DNA from 3 places in the Bradyrhizobium sp. 142 genome. Region 1 is predicted to be linked to each of the others. Evidence: predicted binding sites of a transcription regulator. Region 1 holds the regulator's gene; each other region holds the start of a gene.
The links. The regulator LexA, encoded in region 1, represses DNA repair genes until DNA is damaged. The targets are predictions, from matches to a motif close to TGTTCNNNNTGTGTTCNG.
Positions count from the first base shown of each region.

Region 2: the regulator LexA is predicted to act here: its motif matches at 3,000-3,017, upstream of rmuC (DNA recombination protein RmuC).
Region 3: the regulator LexA is predicted to act here: its motif matches at 1,885-1,902, upstream of IVA82_RS29850 (DUF3072 domain-containing protein).

Region 1 is NZ_JADPKQ010000118.1:43,208-48,453, reverse strand. Features, by position in the region: partial or broken gene IVA82_RS12090 (ComEC/Rec2 family competence protein) at 1-605, shown strand, start outside; gene IVA82_RS12085 (GAF domain-containing protein) at 615-1,556, opposite strand; gene IVA82_RS12080 (hypothetical protein) at 1,777-2,211, opposite strand; gene lexA (transcriptional repressor LexA) at 2,778-3,479, opposite strand; gene glp (gephyrin-like molybdotransferase Glp) at 3,655-4,866, opposite strand.
Region 2 is NZ_JADPKQ010000390.1:16,463-21,708, forward strand. Features, by position in the region: gene dapE (succinyl-diaminopimelate desuccinylase) at 1-170, shown strand, start outside; gene truA (tRNA pseudouridine(38-40) synthase TruA) at 343-1,080, opposite strand; gene fmt (methionyl-tRNA formyltransferase) at 1,206-2,141, opposite strand; gene def (peptide deformylase) at 2,353-2,877, opposite strand; gene rmuC (DNA recombination protein RmuC) at 3,048-4,247, shown strand; gene IVA82_RS36045 (GIY-YIG nuclease family protein) at 4,376-4,678, shown strand; gene IVA82_RS36050 (MFS transporter) at 4,861-5,246, shown strand, end outside.
Region 3 is NZ_JADPKQ010000322.1:133,735-138,980, reverse strand. Features, by position in the region: gene IVA82_RS29865 (Do family serine endopeptidase) at 1-603, shown strand, start outside; gene IVA82_RS29860 (hypothetical protein) at 877-1,239, shown strand; gene IVA82_RS29855 (DUF6496 domain-containing protein) at 1,246-1,563, opposite strand; gene IVA82_RS29850 (DUF3072 domain-containing protein) at 1,654-1,848, opposite strand; gene IVA82_RS29845 (hypothetical protein) at 1,964-2,185, shown strand; gene IVA82_RS29840 (hypothetical protein) at 2,507-2,746, opposite strand; gene IVA82_RS29835 (hypothetical protein) at 2,870-3,127, opposite strand; gene IVA82_RS29830 (hypothetical protein) at 3,267-3,488, shown strand; gene IVA82_RS29825 (HWE histidine kinase domain-containing protein) at 3,485-4,975, opposite strand; gene IVA82_RS29820 (HAMP domain-containing protein) at 4,987-5,246, opposite strand, start outside.

The DNA of each region.
Region 1 (5,246 bases):
GCACGCCCCTGCGCTGGTCCGGCGCGCTGGTGCTGCAGGCTTCGATCGCCTGGGGACTCTCTGCCCGGCAGCCCGATGTCCTGATTGCCGGTGACGGCCAGAGCATTGCGGTGCGGAGCAGGGACGGGCAGATGCATCTGATCAGGACGAGCAAGGACGCCTTTCTGCTCAAGGAATGGCTCGCGGCGGATGCCGATCCTCGCAACGCCGGCAACGCCGCACTCAGCGATGGCGCGTCGTGCGACGATTTGGGCTGCGTGACGCCGCTTGCCGACGGACGCCTGGTTGCGCTAGCGCTGCGCGTCGACGCGCTGGCTGATGATTGCAGTCGCGCTGCGCTGGTGGTCACCGCTCGGCCTGCGCCGCCGGATTGCGCGGCGATGGTGGTCGATCGGCAACGCCTCACCGCACAGGGCGCGCTGGCGCTGACGCAGCGCGGCGACGGCTTTGCGGTTCAAGCGGTGAGGGCGCGAGGCACGAGCCGCCCATGGTCGCCGGCCGTCGCAGGCGAGGGTGATTTCGACACGAGCCTTGCGCCGAAGACGGCCGCGCCCCGCAGCAAGGACGCAACACCATCGGAGGCCGACTTGCAGGCCGAGGATTGAGCGGAACGGCTACAGATACCAGGCCAACAGGGCTTCGAGTCCAGCATTGCCGATGACCGGCAGCGCCACCATCCGGCTCAGCCCCGATACGCGAGCTTCCGAGGCCGCGATCGAGGCGTCATGCGAGAGATCGTCGTTGAGCGCGGGCATGCCGGTTGCCCAGGCTCCGCCGATGCTTCCTTCGCCTCTGACGATGGATTTCGTCGCATAGAGCGCGGCAAGGTCGGTCTGCGCACTGCAATCGCCGGCCCGAAAGACCAGCGCCGAACGGGCCGCGTCCGGCACCCAGATCTCGAAGCGCCGCGCAATCGGCGTGGCCTGCGCGGAAAGGAATGTCAGGACCCAGGTGTGGTCGGCGCCGGTCCGGTAGGGCACGCCGACGCCCAGGTTGATTCCGACCTTGGCGGCGTCCTCCCAGCGCAGGAAGCTTTTGGCGTCGTGCAGGTCCTTGATGATCAGCGGTGCGCCCGCTTTCCAGGTGCGTCCGGGCAGGCCGAAGCCGCGTGGAAATTTGGTGTGGCGCGAGTTGAACTCGAACATGTCCGCGGCGCCATAATAGCCGTCGACGAGCCCCATCTCGTGGGAGACGTCCGGATCGTTGTGCCAGAGCTCGATCGCGCCGACATGCGCCTCGTCGTCGCCGCAGAACAGCACCATGACGGCTTGCAAAAATTCGCCGGCAAACACCGGCACCGCCACGCCGCAGGTCAGCCCCGCCGCGATGGCCTGATCGGTCCGCTTGAAATACGAGTTGGCGAATTTGGTGAGGATCACGGGGTGGCCGCTGGACCAGGCCTTGCCTGGTAGGCCCTCGTCATATCCGAAGCGCAAGTTTTCGCTTACGGCCCTGAACGCGCACAGGCCTTCGCTGTAGAGGCCGCCGCCGAATTCCAGCCGCATGCGCGTCTGGTCAGGCACCCAGAGTTCAACGACGCGAATGAAGGTCTTCATCGAGCGTGCCCGCCGCCTCAAGCTGCATCAGCATCGGCCATTTGGCCACGGAGCGGGCGTTCAAAATTCAGGCAGGGCGGCCCAAACTTCGTGCGACGTGTACGGGCGGCAGGAGCCGCCCATCTGAATTCGAGGGCCGCAAAACACTCCATCTCGCCGGCCTCGGCCGGCGATGGCAATTTCAATCCTGGCCTCGACCTTGCGGCCGGGGACGGCAGTGTCAGCCGATCGGCAAGCGGGTGACGGTCGGCTGCCTGTCGGCGATGATCTGCGGCTTGTGCTCGCGTTCGCCGACCGGCTGGCTCACCGGCAGCTGCAGCACGGTTGCGCGCTGGCCTTCGACGAGTTGCGTGACCAACACGTATTTGCCGTCGGGAAATTCGATCGCGTCGTGGTGGCGATCGGGAATGTGCGAATCGATCTTGCCGAACTTTCCGACGCGCGAGTTGACGGTACGCGTCCAGATCCAGCGATTGTCGTAGCGGACGTTGTCGGCGAAGGCGAGCTCCGTTCCCGGCAGCAGGCAGACCGCGACGGAGAGATCGGCTTCGGAGGCGAAGCCGCGCGTCGAGGTGCCGCGGAAGGTTGTCGTGACGATCGTCTCGCCGACTTCGGCCGGGCGCGTCGCGACGGCATGCAGGCTGTAGTCACACATCGGGTGCTCCTCATTCGAAGATAGCAACCCGCGCCTCTTCTGAGGCGCAGGCCTCTATCAGAGTGGAAAGTACATAAGCATCTGCTCGGTTGTAGGCAAATCTGCGGCTCGCCGCCGCAGGCTGCGATCACATTATCTTTCCCGAATCCAGTAGGAACAAAGCCTGCGTCCGTGCATTTTGCGCGGACTCGAACGTCAGCGGCCCGCTGGTGCAGACCAGCCGGAATACGGCCAATTCGGCTGCGACGTTTGTTCGACCGCGCTGTGGGCATTGCGGAATTGCGTGCTCACCGCTGTCTCCTTGCGGGCATGATGATGCGACTGTGCGGCGACGGCTTGCGAAGCGGCGCCCCGATCAAAGCGGTCATGAGCATACTCAGAATGATCTTGCGCATGGTTGTCTCCTCGGTCTCACAAGGCCGCGAAGCGATGACTGCTTCGTGCGGCGTGCCGAGGATGTAGCGCTGGAGGGGTGGCCGGATCATCTGTGCAGAACCAGAGAGACCATCCAGCCGGAGCGGACAATCCGTCCGCTCCAATGGGTATCGCGTGACCGTCGGGTACGCTCAGTATTTCCGGTACAGCCCGATCAGCTTGCCCTGAATCTTGACCCGGTTCGGCGGCAGGATGCGCACCTCATAAGCCGCGTTGGCGGGCTCGAGCGCGATCGAGGCGCCACGGCGGCGGAAGCGCTTCAGCGTTGCTTCCTCCTCGTCGATCAGCGCGACGACGATGTCGCCGGTATCGGCAGTCTCGTTGCGCTGGATCAGCGCCATGTCGCCGTCGAGGATGCCAGCCTCGACCATCGAATCGCCGCGCACTTCGAGCGCGTAATGTTCGCCTGAACCGAGCATGTCGGGCGGTACGCTGATTGTGTGGCTGCGGGTCTGCAACGCCTCGATCGGCGTACCGGCCGCGATGCGGCCCATCACCGGCACGGCAACGGGGCGTTCACCGTCGTCCGTAGACGCGCTGGAGCTCGCGCGCACCTTGCCGAGATTGCCTTCGATGACGCTCGGCGTGAAACCGCGGCGGGTGCCGGCGGCGGCCTGGAGCTCGGGCAGCTTGATCACCTCGATGGCACGGGCGCGGTTGGGCAGACGCCGGATGAAACCGCGCTCCTCGAGCGCGGTGATCAGGCGATGGATACCCGACTTCGAGCGCAGATCGAGCGCGTCCTTCATCTCGTCGAAAGAGGGCGGCACGCCGCTTTCCTTCAAACGTTCGCTGATGAACCGCAGAAGCTCGTATTGTTTGCGCGTTAACATCTCGACCAAATCCCCCGGTTGATGTCGTTCGATTCCGAGACGGCGAATTCAGCGGCGAGCCGCTAGATGCTCGAAACAAATCATGAACGGACACTATATGTTCGATATGTGTTCCGCAACTGCTTAATTTACCGTGAACGCGACAAAGTTATGGAAACGCGTGCGGTCGGCGCGTTCAAGCCGGCAGCCGCAGCACTTCGCAAGGCATGCCCGCCTCGGCCTTCGGCGCGAACGGCGCGCGCACGAGAAGTGCCTGCGCCGCAGCCAGATTCGCAAGCAGCGAAGAATCCTGATGGTTGACGGGAAGGGCGACCAGCGCTCCGTCCTCCCGCACCTCCAGATGCGCGCGAAGATAATCCTCGCGCGCATCGTTGGAACCGACATCGCGGCCGAGCACGGCGCGCTCGCGGCGGTGATGAATCACTGAGCCGCCAGACAGCGCGCGAATCAGCGGAACCAGGAACAGGAACGCGCAAACGTAGGATGACACGGGATTGCCGGGCAGGCCGATCACGCGCATCGCGCCGAGCCGTCCGTGCATCATCGGCTTGCCCGGCCGCATCGCGATCTTCCAGAAAGCCATGGAGATGCCCTCGGCCTCCAGCGCCGGCTTGACCAGGTCGTGGTCGCCGACAGATGCGCCGCCCGTCGTGATCAGGATGTCTGCGCCGCTGTCGCGGGCGCGGCGGATGCCGGAGGTGGTGGCGTCCAGGGTATCCGCGGCAATTCCAAGGTCGATGGTTTCAGCGCCTTCGCTGCGCGCTAGCGCGTGCAGGGCGAAGCCGTTGGAATAAACGATCTGTCCGGGGCCGGGTGCGGTTCCCGGCATCACCAGCTCGTCGCCGGTCGCGAGAATCGCAATCTTCGGACGGCGGCGGACCGGAAGGGAGGGCTGATTCATGCCGGCGGCGAGCGCCAGATCTCGTTCGGTAAGGCGGGTGCCCGTCCGCAGCAACACGTCGCCCTCGCGAAAATCGACGCCGGCGGGGCGGATGTGACGCCCCACGATTGCGGCTTCCTTGATCGTGATGCGCTTGCCATCCGCGCCCGTATCCTCCTGGATCACGACGGCATCAGCGCCATCGGGAACGACGCCGCCGGTGAAGATTCGCACCGCTTCGCCTGCCCCGACCGTTCCCGCAAACGGGCGGCCCGCGGCGACCTCGCCGATCAGGTGGAGTTCTGCATCGATCTTTGCCGCATCGGCTGTCCGCACGGCATATCCGTCCATCGCCGACATCGCCTGCGGCGGCTGCGTACGCCGCGCCGCGACGTCGCGCGCGAGCACGCGATGGAAGGCATCGGCGAGAGGGATCACCTCTTCGGCCAGAGGCTCTGTCCCCGCCAGCACCGCTGCGAGCGCGTCAGAAACCGGCATCAAGACCACGGGGAAAACTCCTGCAGGGCACGGTCGGACGAAGAACGGCGAAGTTCTAGCCGAGCGCGAGCGCAGAGGCAAAACGACGGCGAGGCAGGATGAATCATCGTGCCTGACTTTGCCCGGTAAGAGTAGCCGTCAGGTCCGGCGCGGCATGATCCAGACGACGAGAACGACGGGGACCAGCGTGGCCATGGCAAGGACGAGAACGACCAGAGCCACGGCCAGCATCGATCAACTCCCTGTAGGCCCGTTGGAACGGACGTCAGGAGCTTGGAGACCCTGATCCTTGTCGGGCAGCGGATCCGCCTGAGACTTCAGATCGGCGGCCTTACTGATCAGCTTGGCCGAGAGCTCCGAGTCCGAGGTGGTTCTGGCGAATTCAAGAA
Region 2 (5,246 bases), on a different contig from region 1:
CGACCTCAGGCGGCACCTCGGATGCGCGCTTCATCTCGAGCTATTGCCCGGTGATCGAGTTCGGCCTGGTCGGCCAGACCATGCACCAGATCGACGAGCGCGTGCCCGTGGCGGATTTGCAGAAGTTGACGCAGGTGTATCGCGGGATTTTGGCAAGGTATTTTGGGTAGAACGCTGGCCTTACGCTCCGTCGTCGCCTCCCACTCCGCTGTCATCGCCCGGCATTGACCGGGCGATCCAGTATTCCAGAGACGGCAACGATTGACCGAGAGGCCGCGGCATACTGGATGCCCCGATTTCGCGGAGCATGTCACTGAGGGTGCGGCGAGAGCGCGCGTCTCTCTAATAATCCACCTTCACCAGATAGAGTCCGTCCGGCGGGGCGACGATGCCGCAGGCGGCGCGGTTGCGGGCTTGCAGGGCTGCAGTGAGATCGTCCGCAGTCCAGCGGCCTTCGCCGACCCAGACTAGCGAGCCGACCATCGACCGCACCTGACTGTGCAGGAACGAGCGCGCCGAGGTGAGGATCGTCACCTCGCGGCCGTCGCGCAACACGTCGAGCTGATCGAGCGTCTTCTCCGGCGACCTGGCCTGGCACTCGGTGTCGCGGAACGTGGTGAAATCGTGCCTGCCAAGCAGTCGCTTTGCCGCCGCATGCATCGCCTCAGTGTCGAGCCGGCGCGGCACCCGCCAGGCGTGGCCGATGTCGAGGGCGAGATTGGCGCGGGTGTTGACGATGCGATAGCGGTAGTGGCGCTTGACCGCCGAGAAGCGCGCCTCGAAGGCGTCGGGCACGATCTCGGCCTCGAGCACCCCGATCGGAGCGGGGCGCAAATGCGCGTTGAGCCCGTCGCGAAACCGGCCTGACGGAAACTGCTTCTCGATGTCGACATGCGCGACCTGGCCGAGCGCATGCACGCCGGCATCGGTGCGGCCGGCGCCATGCACCCGCGCGTCCGCGCCGGTCATCGCCTTCACCGCAGCTTCGAGCGCGCCCTGCACCGAGGGCAGCGTCTCCTGCACCTGCCAGCCGAAGAACGGTGCGCCGTCATATTCGATGGTGAGCTTGTAGCGGGGCATCGTTTCCAATTCTGCCGTCATCGCCCGGCTTGACCGGGCGAATCCGCCCAGTACGCTGCGGCCCTTCCGTTCAACCGAGAAGTCTCGGCGTCCTGGATACCCCGCCTTCGCGGCGTATGACAGCGTCAGGTGAAGTTGGCACCCGCCTTCAGCGGCACACCGCGCAGGAAGTCGGTCGCCTGCATGCGCGCCTTGCCTTCGCGCTGGAGCTCGAGAATGCGGATCGCGCCCTCGCCGCAGGCGATGGTGAGCTGATCGTCGAGCACTGCGCCCGGAGCGCCGGAGCCCGTCGCCAGCTCGCAGCGCAGGATTTTCAGGCGCGCATTTTCGCTGACGTCTGCGAGCTCGCTCCAGGCGCCGGGAAACGGCGACAGGCCGTGGATATGGCGCAGCACGTCGCGCGCAGGCTTTGTCCAGTCGATCCGCGCCTCGGCCTTGTCGATCTTGGCGGCATAGGTGACGCCGTCCTCGCTCTGCTTTTTGAGCTGAAGGGCGCCGCGGTCGAGCGCCGCCATGGCGCGCACCATCAAATCGGCGCCGAGCCGGGAGAGGCGGTCGTGCAGGTCGATGGCGGTCGTGCTGTCCGTGATCGCGATGCGCTCGGCCATGGCGATGTCGCCGGTATCGAGCCCGACGTCCATCTTCATCACCATGACGCCGCTCTCGGCGTCGCCGGCCATGATGGCGCGGTTGATCGGCGCAGCCCCGCGCCAGCGCGGCAACAGCGAGGCGTGCAGATTGTAGCAGCCGAGCTTCGGCGCATCGAGGATGGCCTGCGGCAGGATCATGCCGTAGGCGACGACAACCGCGGCATCGGCATCAAGGGCGCGGAACGCGTCGAGGGCTTCCTGTGTCTTCAACGTCTTCGGCGTCAGCACGGGCACGCCGAGTCTTCGCGCGGCCTCTTCGACCGGCGTCGGCTGCAATTGCAGCCCGCGCCGCCCGCCCGGCTTCGGCGCGCGGGTGTAGACCGCCACGATCTCGTGGCCATGCGCGACCAGCTCGAGCAGCGTCGGCACGGAGAAATCGGGCGTGCCCATGAAGATGAGGCGAAGGGACATGACAAGAACTCGATACGTTCCCTCCCCCCTTGTGGGGGAGGGCTAGGGAGGGGGGTGCCACACGACGCGCTCTCTCGGTTTAAGCTCGAGTGCCTTGTTGCTGGCGCTCGCAAACGACGAGCACCTTTTGCTGGGCTACCCCCTCCCTGACCTCCCCCACAAGGGGGGAGGGAGCAGAGCGGAGCGCGCGGCAGCACCAGTCGCTTACTACTCACTCCCCGCGCTTGGCGGCTTTCTCGAACTTCTTGAGCACGCGGTCGCGCTTGAGCTTTGATAGATAGTCGACGAACAGCACGCCGTTGAGATGATCGATCTCGTGCTGGATACAGGTGGCGTAGATGCCTTCGGCGTCCTCCTCGTGCACCTTGCCGTCGAGATCAGTGAAGCGCACGCGCACCTTGGCGGGACGTTCGACCTCCTCGTAATATTCGGGGATCGACAGGCAGCCTTCCTCGTAGACCGACAGTTCCTTGGACGAGGCGAGAATTTCGGGATTGATGAAGACGCGCGGCTCCGGCTTGGTCTCGCCGTTCTCGTCGCGCTTGGCGAGGTCCATGGTGATGAGCCGCAGCGGTTGCGCGACCTGGATCGCCGCGAGCCCAATGCCGGGCGCGTCGTACATGGTCTCGAGCATGTCGTCGGCAAGCTTGCGGATCTCCGGCGTGACCTTCTCGATCGGCTTGGAGACCAGACGCAGCTGCCTGTCGGGCAGGATGATGATTTCTCTGAGGGCCATGGCCGCGATTTAAGCCGCGCGCCCGATGCGGTCAATGCGGCGAGAAACTCCGTTAACGGTCCGCTAACCATAAAACTTAGGGCTTCCTTAACCATAATAATTAGGGGGCTATTAACCATAAATGTTCGCTATTCGTTCGCGGATACCGCCGAATCGGCTAAAAGGCCGCCATGAATGAAATCATCTTCATGCTCGGCGACTGGCCGGTGCGCACCATCGACGCGCTGCTCGGCTTCGGCGCGCTCGTCCTCATCCTGCTCGTGGTCATCGCTGTCGTGATCGCCCGCTCCTCGCGGCGCGGCGCGGAACTCGCGATGGCCAACGCCATCCGCGCCGATGAGCTCGAGGAGCGCGTCAGCCAGATGCTGCATGCCCAGAGCGAAGCCTCGGGCCGGGTCGATGCCATGACCCAGGCGCTGGCCGGCCGCCAGGCCGACATGGCGCGCGCGGTCAACGAGCGGCTGGATTCGGTGACCCACCGCGTCGGCCAGTCCATGGAACATTCGACCCGCAACACCATGGAGAGCCTGCGCGCGCTGCACGAGCGGCTCGGCATCATCGACAGTGCGCACAAGAACCTCACCGACCTCACCACCCAGGTCACGACCTTGCGCGACGTGCTCGCCAACAAGCAGTCGCGCGGCGCCTTCGGCCAGGCGCGGATGGAGGCGATCGTCCAGGACGGCTTGCCGAAGGGCGCCTACGAATTCCAGTTCACACTGTCGACGGGCAAGCGGCCGGACTGCGTCGTGTTCCTGCCCGACCAGCGGCCGCTCTGCATCGACGCGAAATTTCCGCTGGAGGCGATGACTGCGCTGCACGACGCCCGCACCGACGAGGAGCGGCGCATCGCCACGCAGCGGCTGCGCGGCGACGTGATGAAGCATGTCAGCGACATCGCCGAGAAATATCTCGTTGCCGGCGAGACGCAGGAGATGGCGCTGATGTTCGTGCCATCGGAATCCGTTTACGCCGAGATCCACGACGGCTTCGACGACGTAATCCAGAAGGCCTATCGCGCCCGCGTGGTGCTGGTGTCACCCTCGCTCTTGATGCTCGCGATTCAGGTGATGCAGCAGATCATGAAGGACGCGCGCATGCGCGACGCCGCCGACCAGATCCGCACCGAGGTGATCAAGCTCGGCGACGATCTCGGCCGCCTGCGTGACCGCGTGCTGAAATTGCAGAAGCATTTTGCCGACGCCAACGAGGACGTCCGCCAGGTCCTGATCTCCGCCGACAAGATCGAGAAGCGCGCCGGGCGAATCGAGGAACTCGATTTCAGCAAGACCGACGCGCCCGAAGCCCCGCATCTGGTGGCAACCGGCGCCGCCGAGCTGTTCCCGAGGAAGCTTCAGGCGGGGGAGTGATTTGATGTGATGTCATGCCCCGCGAAGGCGGGGCATCCAGTACGCCGCGGCAGGCGTAACTGAACGAGACGCTGGTGAGTACTGGATCGTCCGCCTTCGCGGACGATGACAGCGAGGGGATGCGGTAGATGGGCGCACGCTGCTATTACGTGTACATCCTAGCCAGCAAGATCGGCGGAACACTGTATTTAGGCGTGACCAATGATCTCATCCGCCGGATAGCGGAACACAAATCGAAGCTGATTGAAAGCTTCACAGAAAAATACGATGTCGCTCGGCTTGTCTATTTCGAGCAGTTCGATAACCCCGAGAACGCGATCAAGCGGGAGAAGCGATTGAAGAAGTGGAATCGCGCCTGGAAGGTGCGGTTGATCGAGGAGCAAAATCCGAATTGGGATGATCTCTATCATGAGATCGCCGGGCTACCATGACGCTGTCATGCCCCGCGAAGGCGGGGCATCCAGTACGCCGCGGCGGTCGTGATTGAACCGAGATGACGGTGATTACTGGATCGTCCGCCTGCGCGGACGATGACACCGAGGAGCTGTTAACGGCTTTCCACCTCACTGGCGCAACCACAGTCTTTTCCCCCAGAATCTGCTAACACCTGCCCATGACCGCACCCGACGCGACCTCCCCCACTGGCACCGACACCGCAACCGCGTCCTGGCGTGACAGCCTTGCCGTTTACCTGCAGCCGCGGGTGCTGATCGTGCTGTTTCTTGGCTTCTCGTCCGGGCTGCCGCTGGCGCTGTCGGGGTCGACGCTGCTGGTGTGGATGCGGGAATCCGGCGTCGATCTCGGCACTATCGGACTGTTCGCACTGGTCGGGACGCCCTACACGCTGAAATTTTTGTGGGCGCCGCTGGTGGATGCGCTGCACGTGCCGCTGTTCACCCGCGCGTTCGGCCGCCGCCGCGGCTGGCTGGTGTTTTCGCAACTGCTGCTGATCGTCGCGATCCTGCTGCTGGCGCTGACCGATCCGGCGCGCTCACCGTT
Region 3 (5,246 bases), on a different contig from region 1:
CCCGTGACGGCGGATATTGCCGACAGCATCGGCCTGAAGGAGGCAAGGGGCGCGATCGTCGACAATCCGCAAGGTGGCAGTCCGGCGGCGAACGCCGGCATCGAGGCCGGCGACGTCATTACGGCCGTCAATGGCACTGCGATCAAGGACTCGCGCGATCTCGCCCGCACCATCGCCACATTGGCGCCGGGCAGCTCGGTGAAGCTCGATGTCTGGCACGAGGGCGAGAGCAAGACGATGACGCTCGCGCTTGGCGAGCTGCCGAAGGAGCGGCCGGCCCAAGGCTACGGAAAGACCGATGACGACAAGGTCCAGCCGGACGCCGGCACGCCGCGCCTTGGCCTCAGCCTGGCTCCCGCAGGCGACGTGCAGGGCGCCGGCCAGAACGGCGTCGTGGTGACCGAGGTCGATCCGCAAGGTCCGGCCGCGCAGCGCGGCATCCAGACCGGCGACGTCATCCTCAATGTCGGCGGCAAGGCCGTCGCCAGTGTTGGCGACGTCCGCTCCGAGCTGACGCAGGCCAGATCGTCCGGCAGGCGCAGCGTGTTGTTGCAGGTGAAGAACGCGGAGGCGACCCGATTCGTCGCAGTGCCGCTCGCGTAAGTCGTACGCCTACCCGCACAAGTCCAAAAAGGCGGTCTTCGGGCCGCCTTTTCCTGTCGACACGCAAGTTTCCCAGAGAGTGCCGATAACATTCTCGTCAACGGCAGGAATGATGACAGGTTCGTCCGAAAAAGCCGCGTTCGCTTATCAGACTTGGGAGTTGCATGTGCTCGGCGGCAATGAAGCTACCGGCGCGAGTTGCAAGGATGGAACTTCGAGCGTCCGGCCGCTTTGTGGAACTGGCCGGCGGTTCGCATTTGATCGGTGCCGAAGATGGTTCGATTGAAGCTCTTTCTGAGAAGTGCGCTGCTCGTCGCGCCCTTCGTGCTGTCGATCGGAAGCGCCTTGGGCCGCGACGATGGCCGCTACGCCGATTCTCCGCTCAAGCCGTGGTTCGACAGCCTGCGCAGCCATCTCGGTCCGTGCTGCTCGGATGCGGACGGGCTTGCCGTCGCCGATCCCGACTGGGAATCGCACAACGGGCACTATCGCGTGCGGCTCGATGGGCAGTGGGTCGAGGTGCCCGATGAAGCTGTCATCACCGAGCCGAACCGTGCCGGTCGCACCATGGTGTGGCCGGTCAAGACCTCGTTCGGGATATCGATCCGTTGCTTCATGCCGGGCAGCATGATCTGACGCCGGTCAGCGCGACCGCTTGGCGGATTTGCGCTTTGACGTCTTCTTGGACGTTTTCTTAGATGCCTTCTTGGATGTCTTCTTCGACGTTCTCTTGGACGTTCTCTTGGCGGTCTTCCGCTTCGAGGCTTTCTTCGGGAGCTTCTTGCCCTTCTTGCGCGCCTTCGAGAGGCCGATCGCGATCGCCTGCTTGCGGTTCTTCACGCGTCCGCCACGACCGCCACGTCCACTCTTTGCGGTGCCCTTCTTGTAGCGCCGCATCTCGCTTTCGACATCACTGCCGGAGCTGCGCGAGTAGCGGCGCTTCTTTGCCTTGCGTGCCATCAATGTTCTCCCTTGGGCCGAGGGGAAAACCGTTCGTAGCAGGCATGGTTCCGAAACCATGCCCTGCGACACGCCAAGGCAGCAGGCAGGCTAGAATGAATTCGCCAGCTCGATCTCCGCCTCCAGTGCCTGGATGCGACGCGCGGCTTCAGCGAAGGACAGATCCCGCGCGTATTGTGCAGGCTGGTAAGTCTCTTCGCTGAGCCGCTTCAGCTTGAGCCCCTGTGTCCGCGTCATCTGCTCCGAAAGCACGGCCCTGGCGTCGTACCGCACCTGAATCTGCATTTCCCATCTCCGTTCTGAATTCGTGGCTTGACTATATGTTCTTATTTTGTTCTAACAAGCCATGGACAACAGAATTAATGAAATCCGACGGAAAATCAGCGCCTTGCGGCTGGAAATGGCCGAGATCGAGGCATCTGTCCGCGACCTCGTTAACCGTGATCGCGACTGCACCGAACAGGCGCTGTCGCAAATGGGCCTCCGGCGGAAAATCAACCTGCTGATCACCGAATGTGAGGCGGCGGGCGGTGGCGACGTCCTGCCCGACATTGGGGACAGGGTGCGTCTTCGGACCGTCAGGCAAGTTGGCAAGCCAGCAGGCGCGACCGCGCCCCGCTGAGATTTTTTTTGGTGGCCCACCGTGGAGGAGCGCCGGACGCCCGCGCGCCGAGCTTTTCGAATTGGACTCCGCCATTGGGCAATTGCATTGCGAGGGTCTCGACGAGGCGACAACGCAAGCTCTGATCGCACGCAAGCGCGTACGGCTCGAGCATCTCGTGAAGATGAATTCCGCAGGCGGCGGCCTTAACATCGCTGACAATCGACGCAGCTAGCGCGGGGTGCACATCCACCGCAGCGCGGTGTGACCGGTGCCCCGGCATCGCTGAACAGAAAAGCCCCGCGTCACCGCGGGGCTTTGTGATTGAGTCGTCGACGGCACTCACTTGGTGTTGGTGGTGCCCTTGTTCGTCATGGTACCGCCCTGATCGGAGCCGGGACCAGAGCCGCCTTGGCCGGAGGGGTCAGCGCCCTTTGAGGATTTGGTGTTGGCGCCCGTGGTCTGCGACGATGACATCGAAGATCCTTGCTTGGCCTTGTGCGACTTCGCTTGAGCAGCGAAGGGGGCCGCGGCAAGGCCGGTTGCCAACATCATGGCGAGAGCGAGCTTGGTCGTCTTCATTGCGCGGGAACTCCTGAGTTAAAATGACGCAGGCAGCCAACTGCCGTTCGCTGCAGGAGTTCCCCGCAAAACGTTGCGCCGCTTCACATCTGCTTCAAAATTCCTTGCGCTATTCCTTGCGCTTCAAAATTCCTCGTTCTCGGCGAGAATGAACACGACACCGGTGAGTGTCGCTCCGATCGCGAACGTGGTCACTAGCGTGATAATGAAGACGATGGCGGCTTCACGGCCGCCGTTGTGGATCAGCGCGGCGACGGCAGGGTTCGTGAGTGCGAGCACAAGGCCGAAGACGAGGCCCAGTGCCGCGCCCATCATCGCGTGCGTCATCACGCGGATGGCGCCGGTGCGAGAGATAAGTCCGGAGGGCTTCTTCGTGCGCATGGAGCCGCCCCTTTGATTTGCAGGGAAACGCGACCGAGGATCGCAGGTTCCACTTACATGAACAAATTGTCACGGCAGGCTTCATCCGGCGTTCAGGCCGGACTTGCGAGGATGGCGCTATCAACACGGGACATTCGATATGGGCAAGGTTGTCTTTCTTTACCGCTCGCTGGCCTATCACAGCGCGGCCGCGGATATACTGCGCAAGGCGCGCAAACTGCCGCACGGCGCGGAACGAAGTGCGGCCCGCCGCTACGCGAGGGCGCTACGCGATCTCGCTCAGACGGAAGCCTGGCTCGAAGGGCGCGTCGCCGAGGAAGCGCGACCGCTGCGGCGAATGAGGAGGGCGGCGTCCGGCTAGCCCGACGCGCGCTGCAACTCCGTCGACGCGGCGGTGCCGAATTTGTCGGGTGCGGAGGACGCTGCAATCTTGCGGGTCAACGGCACCTGCAGGCGGCACAACAGCCCCTCGGGCCGCCAGTCGAACAGCGCCTGTCCGCCGAGCTGGGATTCGACGCTCGCCAGCAGGCTGCGTGTGCCGAAGCCGCGCGACTTCGGCGGCCTCACTAGCGGGCCACCGGATTCCTCCCACGTCACGGCGAGTGCGTCGTTATCGACCTTCCAGCCGATCGTGAGCCGGCCGGACCGCGTCGAGAGTGCGCCATACTTTGCGGAGTTGGTGAAGAGTTCATGCAGCGCCAGCGCCAGCGTCTGAGCGGTGGCAGGCACGAGCTGTACCTCGGGACCCGCGAGCCTGATCTGGCCGCCGAGCGAATAGGGCGCAAGTTCCTCGTCGATCAGCTTCGACAATTCGGCGCCCTGCCAGCTCGACAGCGACAGGATGGTGTGAACGCGTGCCAGCGCATTGATGCGCCCTTCGACGGCATTGACATATGCCTTGACCTCGTCGGCACGGGTGAGGCGCACGATCGATTGGGCCAGCGCCAGCGCATTCTTGGCGCGATGGTCGACTTCACGTGCGAGCAGATTCTGCCGCTCCTCGGCACGCTTGCGTTCGGTGATGTCCACGGTGACACCGCTCACCCGCACCACGCGGCCGCTCCCATCGACGGTCGCGGCAGCCGTGCCGACGCACCAACGCACGTCGCCGTCGGGCCGCACAATGCGGAACTCCGTTTCATAAGCGCGCGAGCCCTTGTTGAATTCGGCGATCGCCTTGCGCAACTCATCGACGTCATCGGGGTGCAACAGAGCCTGAACGTTGGCCGGATTGACGTTAAAATTCTCAGGGCTAACGCCGAAGATGCGATACTGGCCTTCATCCCACATCCAGTCGCCGTTGATCCAGTCCCAATCCCACGATCCCATCTTGCCGGCGGCGATCGCCATGCTGCGCCGCTGTTCGCTCTCCCGCAGCTTTGCGGTGGAGTTTTCCAGCTCGGCGGTGCGCGCGCGGACGCGATCCTCGAGCTCCTGGTTCAGCCGCTCGAGCTCGCGCGTCTTGCGATAGAGCTCGGAAAAAACCTTGATCTTGGCGCGCAGCACCTCCGGCACGACCGGCACCGGAACGTAGTCGACCGCGCCCATCTCGTAGCCGCGGAGGCGATCGATATCGCTCACTTGAATGGCCGAGATGAAGATCATCGCGGTCTTCTGGAAGCGCGGATGCTCCCGGATCATCGCGGCAAGCTCGAAACCGTCGAGGTCCGGCATGCAGACGTCGACCAGGATCACGGCGATCTCGGTCTTCAGCAGCACCTCCAGCGCCTCGCGACCCGACGACGCGATCACGAGGTTCTCGCCGAGTTCCTTCAAGATGACCTCGTAGGCGAGCAGCTTGGCCGGCTGGTCATCGACGAGGAGGATGTTGACCTTTTCGTGGTCCATTCTGGTCCCGATCAGCGATGCAGCCACATGCGAATCGCAAGCAGCAATTGGTCGGTGTTCACGGGCTTGGCGAGGTAGTCGGACGCGCCGGCTTCCAGGCATTTCTCGCGGTCGCCCTTCATCGCCTTGGCGGTCAGCGCGATGATCGGCAGGCGGGCGAAGGCCGGATTCTCGCGAATAACACCGATGGTCTGATAGCCATCCATCTGCGGCATCATGATGTCCATTAGGACGATCGCGATTTCCGGATTGGACTCGGCCAAGGTTACTG